Bacillus pumilus: one gene and its partner. The protein of the gene in region 2 interacts with the protein of the main gene of each other region in a pairwise test. Links are inferred from orthologs where the notes say so. Each region holds a gene or a part of one and is shown on either strand. Other genes may lie near its edges.

Region 1 (4,499 bases), 470 kb from region 2 along the record:
GCTTCGCCTGGCAAAAGCGCTGTCGGCTTTGAGCCTGATCCAGCTGATCCAACGAATCCTGTGACACCTGGTGTATTACGAACAACATACCAAGAGTCGTCAGTCATCACGATTTCCACTAGGACATAGCCAGGGAATACTTTCTTTTTGACAACTTTTTTCTTACCATTTTTAATATCTGTTTCTTCTTCTTCTGGTACAACAACGCGGAAGATCTTATCTTGCATGCCCATTGATTCAACACGCTTTTCCAAGTTCGCTTTTACTTTGTTTTCATAGCCAGAGTACGTATGCACAACATACCAATTCTTTTCCATTTCGTTCAGGACTATTTAGTCCTTCCCTCCCCACATTTCGTAATGTCTATTTGACGAATCTCGAGTACCGGTAAATATTTTCAAGCAATTGAAAAAACCCGTAAAACGGGTTTTTTGGCAAGTCATATTATGATCTATTATAGCACGTTCAGCAGACCATTATTCAAGTATTAATGAATTAATTCGATTAATTGTGAGATTCCTATATCAAGAAAAGAGAAAAAGATTGCAAAGAATACGACTGTTAAAATAACAGTGATTGTGTAACGAATCATTTCGTTTTTCTTTGGCCAGCTGACCTTCTTCATTTCTTTCCCGACACTTTTTAAGAAACTGATAATACGCATTGTAAAAGACCTCCACAGATTAAAGAACGCAAATCTTACTTCGTTTCTAAATGTGTTTTATGTGAATTACAAGTCTTGCAATATTTCTTAACTTCTAATCTTTCAGCTGCTGAAGCATCACTTTTCATTGTCGTATAATTGCGGCTTCCGCAGTCTTTACAGGCTAGAGTAATCTTTTTCCTCATATTTACACCTATTTTCTCGACATCATTTCCTTAGTACCTTATCACAGTGTCGAAAAAGCTGTCAATATAGGTTTGATTAGAGACTAATCTCGCGAAGCTCTAAATATTTCTCTAATTTTCTCTTTACTCTTTGGAGTGCGTTATCAATTGATTTCACATGACGGTTTAAATCTTCAGAAATCTCTTGATAGGATCTGCCATCAAGGTAAAGCACAAGAACCTTTCTTTCCAGCTCGCTTAGTAGTTCACCCATCTTCATTTCGATATCATCAAATTCTTCTTTGCTAATGATTAAATCTTCTGGGTTAAGCGCTTTAGCACCGGAAATGACGTCCAATAATGTTCTGTCTGATTCTTCATCATATATTGGCTTATCTAATGATACATAGGAATTTAACGGGATATGTTTTTGGCGAGTAGCTGTTTTAATTGCGGTGATAATTTGGCGGGTAATACATAATTCTGCAAAAGCCTTAAATGAAGTAAGCTTGTCCTCTCTGAAATCGCGGATAGACTTATAAAGTCCGATCATCCCCTCTTGGACAATGTCCTCTCGATCCGCTCCAATCAAGAAATAAGATCTTGCTTTTGCACGTACAAAATTGCGGTATTTCGTTATTAAGTAATCTAGCGCATCACTATCTCCGACATGAACCCTTTCAATGACTTGTTCATCTTCCAACTGGCAAAATTGCTCTCTGATGGATTTATCCTTGCTGTTGTTTAGATTCACTTCGATCCCCCCGACCGCACCTAGATAGAAATATTATACATTAATGGTTGAAATATCGTCAAGCTATTCTAGATTCCCACGCCGCCATTTTTCAAACGTTTTCAATACATCTTCTGACAATTCAATCTTGGATGCTGGTTTATCAGAAGTAATCTTTTTGACTCTCGTTTCAATCTTTCGTTCGATCACTTCAATCTCTCTTAAAAGCTCTCGAGCCGACTTTCGAAGAGCTCCTTGTCCAAAGATTGCCCATTGTTCTGTAAAGTCTGAGGTCGCCACATGAATCTGCGTCCGAATATTATTCAAATCCTGGGCAAGCTTTTCAATCCGCTCATCAGCTGTTTCATTCTCTCTCGTAAAGATGACCTCTACTCGGTGATTGATCCGCTTTTTTTCGATTCCTTTGACCATATGGGCATCGAATACAACAATGACTCGATACCCTGTGTATGCTTGATATTCTGCTAAATTTTGAATCAGTATGTCTCTGGCTTCTTCAAAGCTGTTTTCCTTTAAGTGCTGCAGCCGTGGCCAAGCACCTATCATGTTGTATCCATCGACTAAGAGGATGTCCATCTCTATTCTCCTAACGGATAACGTTTTCGATACACTTCATACATCAATAGACTAGCGGCAACTGACGCGTTTAACGAAGTGACCTTTCCGGCCATAGGCAGCTTAATCAGAAAATCACACTTTTCTTTGATCAATCGGCCAATCCCTTTTCCTTCACTGCCAATCACGAGAGCAAGCGGCATCGTGCCATCAAATTGTCTGTAATCCTGTTTGGCAGACGCATCTGTTCCCGCAACCCAGATTCCTCTTTCTTTCATCTCATCAAGAGCTCTTGAAAGGTTGGTGACTTTGGCAACAGGAATATGTTCAATCGCCCCAGTGGATGCTTTGGCAACGGTTGTCGTTAAGCCGACCGCTCTCCTTTTCGGAATCACAATCCCATGTGCACCTACAGCATCTGCTGTACGCATAATGGAACCTAAATTATGCGGGTCTTCAATTTCATCTAAGATAAGAAAAAATGGCTGTTCATTCCGCTGTTCAGCGATTTGATATAGATCGTCCAATTCTGCATATTCATATGCTGCTACTTGTGCAACGATTCCCTGGTGCTGACCTGTTACCATTTGATCAAGCTTTTTCCTCGGAACATACTGAATGGTGATATTTTGTTTTTTTGCGAGTTCAATGACCTGCTGGGCTTGTCCTTTTACAGTGTTTTCTGCCATCCAGAGCTTGTATAACTCCCGATCTGACTTCAGTGTTTCAATCACTGCATTTTTCCCAATCACATAATCATGTTGCTGACTCATTTGTCTTCCTCCCTGACGTTCCGATTTCAATCGCCTGACTAATCAGCTCTTCTAAGCGCTCGTCCTGCTTTTCAATAAATAAATAACCCATGAGCGCTTCAAACGCCGTACTATAACGATACGTTTGAACGTCTGTGTTTTTAGGCACTGTGCCTGATTTTGCATTTCTTCCTCTTTTCAGCACCGCTTCTTCTGCTTCAGTGAAAAAGCCTTGCTGCTGTAGCGTAAATAAAATAGCTGCCTGAGATTTAGCTGAAACAATTTTGCTTGCTCGTTTGTGCAGCTCATTTGGTTTTGTCGCCCCCGTTTGGAGGAGGTGATGCCTCACATAGACTTCAAAAATGGCATCACCCATGTAAGCAAGCGCAAGTCCGTTTAACTGTTTACCATCTTTCAGCTTTTCAAAATTCAACATGACCTATTCTCCTCTTTTCCAGCGAGTACCTTGAGGAGTGTCCTCCAATACAATATTCATGCTCTTTAACTGGTCACGAATTTGATCAGATAGCGCAAAATCACGATTTCTTCTAGCCTCATTGCGTTTTTCAATTAACGCTTCTACTTCTTCATCGAGCGTATGCTTTTCTTCTAAAGAGAATCCAAGAACAGACGTGATTTCTTGGAACAAGCCGATAAATGCCTTGATCACTTCCTCCGAAGTATGATCATTTTCCATATAATAATTCGCCTGTTTCGCAAGTTCGAATAAAACAGAGATCGCATTTGCCGTATTGAAGTCATCATTCATTTCAGAAATAAATGTCGCTCGCTGCTCTTCAACCTTCGCCAGCCATTCAGCATTGTCTTCTGTGATATTCGTGCTGCTCTCGAGGCGATGATGTAAATTGGCATACGACGTTTTAAGCCGGTTAAACGCACTCTTTGTACTCTCTAGCAAATCCATTGAATAGTTAATTGGATGACGGTAGTGAACCGACAACATAAAGAAGCGAAGCACGTCAGGATCCTGTTCTTTCACAATGTCATGCACAAGCACAAAGTTGCCTAGTGATTTTGACATTTTTTCATTCTCAATATTAATATATCCGTTATGCATCCAATACTTTGCAAAAGGTTTGCCTGTCAAAGCCTCAGATTGAGCGATTTCATTTTCATGGTGAGGGAAGGTTAAATCCTGTCCGCCTGCATGAATATCGATTGTATCACCTAAATATTTTTTAACCATGGCCGAGCATTCGATGTGCCAGCCTGGTCGTCCTTCGCCCCACGGGCTATCCCATGAGATTTCTTGATCCTTTGCAGCCTTCCATAAAGCAAAGTCCAGCGCATCTCGTTTCTTCTCACCTACACGAATACGGGCACCTGTCTTCAGTTCATCAATCGACTGGTGAGAAAGCTTTCCGTAGCCTTCAAATGAGCGTGTGCTGTAATACACGTCACCATCCGCTTCATAGGCGTAGCCCTTTTCAATCAATGTCGCAATAAATGCAATGATATCATCCATATTTTCCGTCACTCGCGGGTGAAGGTCAGCTTTTTTGCAGCCTAGTGCACTGACGTCTTCAAAGTAGGCTTGAATAAAGCGGTCAGCAATCGTCGGGACATCTTCCCCGAGTTCATTGGCTGCT
Region 2 (3,704 bases):
AGACAGTTCGGTCCCTATCCGTCGCGGGCGCAGGAAATTTGAGAGGAGCTGTCCTTAGTACGAGAGGACCGGGATGGACGCACCGCTGGTGTACCAGTTGTTCTGCCAAGGGCATCGCTGGGTAGCTATGTGCGGACGGGATAAGTGCTGAAAGCATCTAAGCATGAAGCCCCCCTCAAGATGAGATTTCCCATTCCGCAAGGAAGTAAGATCCCTGAAAGATGATCAGGTTGATAGGTCTGAGGTGGAAGCGTGGTGACACGTGGAGCTGACAGATACTAATAGATCGAGGACTTAACCTATATTCTAATGTGAAGCTTGAACATTGTTATCTAGTTTTGAGAGAACATTCTCTCCATCAGGTTTGGTGGCGATAGCGAAGAGGTCACACCCGTTCCCATACCGAACACGGAAGTTAAGCTCTTCAGCGCCGATGGTAGTTGGGGGTCTCCCCCTGTGAGAGTAGGACGCCGCCAAGCTTGTTATATTTATATCGTCGCGGGGTGGAGCAGTTCGGTAGCTCGTCGGGCTCATAACCCGAAGGTCGCAGGTTCAAATCCTGCCCCCGCAACCAAATTATTTTATATACCAATGGGTAGTGCTCAGTGAGTGCAACCAAAATGGTCCGGTAGTTCAGTTGGTTAGAATGCCTGCCTGTCACGCAGGAGGTCGCGGGTTCGAGTCCCGTCCGGACCGCCATTTTTATGACTTGTAAACGAAAACGTATAGTTTCGTTTTTTTTTATGTCTTTTTCTTTTTATATGTATCCAAGATATATTGAATTGTTTGTGTTTGGCTACATGTTATGTAAAAAGAAAAGATAGATCACTTCAACCCAGCCTGGTTTTTTCATACCAGGCTTTCTTTATATCATTTTTAATTGAAACTGAAACTCATATTGGCTTACACTAATACTAATTATGTCTGACATCGTGTCTACTCAATCAATTGATTGCATGAAGGGGCTGTCTTTTTATGGATGAATTTGATCTTATTCGCCGAATTACACCAAAAGAAACACATCAGCGTTCTTTGGTTATGGGCATCGGTGATGATGCAAGTGTTTATCAACCTCATTCACATTGTGAAGAGGTCGTTTGTGTTGATACAATGGTGGAGCATGTTCATTTTCGCTTTGATTTTTCCACACCTTTTGAGATTGGCTTTAAAGCACTAGCGGTCAATGTCAGTGATATCGCCGCAATGGGAGGAATCCCAAAGTATTATCTTGTATCAATTGCGATCCCGCCTCATGGTGATGAGACGATCGTTTCAGCTCTTTACGAGGGAATGAGAGCATTGGCTGATACTTATCATATGGATTTGATTGGTGGAGATACGGTTGCCACTCGCAGTGACTTTGTCATTACAGTGACGGTCATTGGCGAGGTACCAAAGGGGAAAGCTTGTTATCGTCACAGTGCTCAGACAGGAGACGTCGTCTTTGTCACAGGTGAGCTTGGTTCATCAGCTGCTGGCTTATCACTTTTAATGAACGAAGTAGCCCCTCCCAAGGCAGTCGACACAGCCTTTTTTCTTGAGCGTCATAAAAAGCCTCAGCCTCACATTGCTGCTGGCCTCATTTGCTCAAGTTTCCCTCGGGTCACTTTGAATGATGTGAGTGATGGAATAGCGAGTGAGCTGAATGAGATAGCCGAAGCGAGTCGTGTGACGATAGAGATAGAAGCAAACAAGCTCCCTGTACATCCAAATTTACCAGTGCTGCGTAAAGACTGGCTGGAATGGGTGTTATTTGGCGGGGAAGACTTTGTATTAACTGGTACAATTTCAGAGGCTGATTGGGATAGCTTTGAAATGCAATGTAGAAAAAAAGACATTCAAGTCAAACGCATTGGACAAGTCAAAGGTGATCAAGCAGCAAGCGTTCTATTAAAAGACAATGAACAGCAAACAATGTTAATGAAAAAAGGATATAATCATTTTAAGAAATGAGGTGACATCCACTGTGAAATTAACGTGGACGACAAAAGGTGCGGATGAGACGAAACGAATTGCCGCTGCATTGGCCAAACTTGTGATGCCAGGCGATGTTTTGACATTAGAAGGAGATTTAGGCGCAGGCAAAACGACTTTTTCAAAAGGTTTTGCAGGAGGCTTAGGGATTACCCGTATCGTCAACAGCCCTACCTTTACGATTATTAAAGAATATACCGATGGCAGACTGCCACTTTATCATATGGATGTGTACCGCATGGAAGATGCGGAAGAAGATATCGGGCTCGAAGAATATTTTGAGGGCGAAGGTGTATGCTTGGTTGAGTGGGCACATCTCATTGGACCTCAATTGCCTTCCTCCTACTTGAAAATAGAAATGCTAAGAACAGAACGTGAAGAAGAACGTCATCTCACGTTTAGTGCAAAAGGGGAACGCTATGAGACCCTTTGTAAGGAGATGAAAGAATTTGACCATACTGGCAATTGATACGTCAAACCATACACTAGGAATTGCCCTTGTCAAAGATTCCACAGTGATTGGCGAGAGCATTACGTATTTAAAAAAGAACCATTCCGTCCGAGCGATGCCGACTGTTGAGGCATTGATGATAGAATGTGGTGTAGCCCCAAGTGAACTAAGTAAAATTGTTGTAGCAAAAGGACCTGGTTCCTACACTGGCGTCCGAATCGGTGTGACCATTGCAAAAACACTCGCATGGACGCTATCTATCCCGATATCGGCTGTTTCGAGTTTAGAAACACTTGCGGCAAATGGTCAATACTTTGATGGATGGATCTCGCCACTATTCGATGCGAGAAGAGGACAAGTTTATACTGGGCTATATACGTTTAAAGAAGGAAAAATCAAAGAGATCAAACCAGACCAAAATATCTTGCTCACGGATTGGCTTCATGAGCTGAAGCAGACAGAAAAGCCTGTCCTATTCCTTGGACAGGATGTGCATCTTCATGAAGAAAGCATTCGCTCCATTTTAGGAGAAACGGCAGTGATAGCGGAGGGAGCTTTTCATAACCCAAGACCTTCAATGCTTGCGTTTTTAGGGACAGATCGTCCTGCTGAAGATGTCCATCAGCTTGTTCCTAACTATATTCGTTTGGCAGAAGCGGAAGTGAAATGGCTTGAAGGACAAAAATAATCTCAACATAACCGAGATTCGAAAAATGACGGTAGCGGACATTCCAGAGGTGTATACGATTGAAGTGCATTCGTTTACTGCACCTTGGAAAAAAGAATCATTTGTCTATGAGATTCTCCATAACCAGTATAGCCATTATTTCCTCATTGAAGAAGATGAGCAGCCTGTTGGCTATTGCGGGGTCTGGATCGTCATGGACGATGCACAAATTACGAACATTGCGATTCTCCCTGAGCATAGAGGAAAGGGTTACGGGGAAGCATTGCTGCGATATGTCATGGAATTTTGTAAAGAAAAAAAGACAGATCATCTTTCTTTAGAGGTGCGGGTTTCGAATACACCTGCACAATCCCTTTATGAAAAGCTTGGTTTCAGACCAGCTTCTATTCGAAAGAATTATTATACGGATAATGGGGAAGATGCATTGGTCATGTGGGTGAATATAAATGAGTGAACAAACAGATCGATTTATATTAGGTATAGAGACAAGCTGTGATGAAACAGCGGCATCTATTGTGAAAAATGGGAAAGAAATTGTAGCGAATATTGTCGCATCGCAAATAGAAAGCCATAAACGATTTGGCGGAGTTG

The links. Proteins that work in one complex are often made in the same cells at the same time.
Region 1: the proteins of tsaE (region 2) and rlmB interact in binary tests that used the Escherichia coli proteins (3 or more experiments, as listed by UniProt). The link is inferred for Bacillus pumilus from one-to-one orthologs.

Annotation. Positions count from the first base shown.
Region 1 is NZ_LT906438.1:116,851-121,349, reverse strand. The notes cover bases 1,036-3,929. They hold rlmB (23S rRNA (guanosine(2251)-2'-O)-methyltransferase RlmB), read right to left. Parts: upstream 2,911-3,929; coding sequence 2,161-2,910; downstream 1,036-2,160. Other genes in these bases: cysS (cysteine--tRNA ligase), read right to left, coding at 3,329-3,929; CKW02_RS00630 (Mini-ribonuclease 3), read right to left, coding at 2,894-3,325; rae1 (ribosome-dependent mRNA decay endonuclease Rae1/YacP), read right to left, coding at 1,646-2,158; sigH (RNA polymerase sporulation sigma factor SigH), read right to left, coding at 1,036-1,582. Also shown: transcription termination/antitermination protein NusG, read right to left, coding at 1-317; preprotein translocase subunit SecE, read right to left, coding at 488-664; rpmG (50S ribosomal protein L33), read right to left, coding at 700-849; more of sigH, read right to left, coding at 926-1,035; more of cysS, read right to left, coding at 3,930-4,499. UniProt on the Escherichia coli protein: Specifically methylates the ribose of guanosine 2251 in 23S rRNA.
Region 2 is NZ_LT906438.1:591,276-594,979, forward strand. What follows is about bases 838-3,704. They hold tsaE (tRNA (adenosine(37)-N6)-threonylcarbamoyltransferase complex ATPase subunit type 1 TsaE), read left to right. Parts: upstream 838-1,966; coding sequence 1,967-2,443; downstream 2,444-3,704. Other genes in these bases: thiL (thiamine-phosphate kinase), read left to right, coding at 976-1,953; tsaB (tRNA (adenosine(37)-N6)-threonylcarbamoyltransferase complex dimerization subunit type 1 TsaB), read left to right, coding at 2,424-3,113; rimI (ribosomal protein S18-alanine N-acetyltransferase), read left to right, coding at 3,139-3,567; tsaD (tRNA (adenosine(37)-N6)-threonylcarbamoyltransferase complex transferase subunit TsaD), read left to right, coding at 3,560-3,704. UniProt on the Escherichia coli protein: Required for the formation of a threonylcarbamoyl group on adenosine at position 37 (t(6)A37) in tRNAs that read codons beginning with adenine.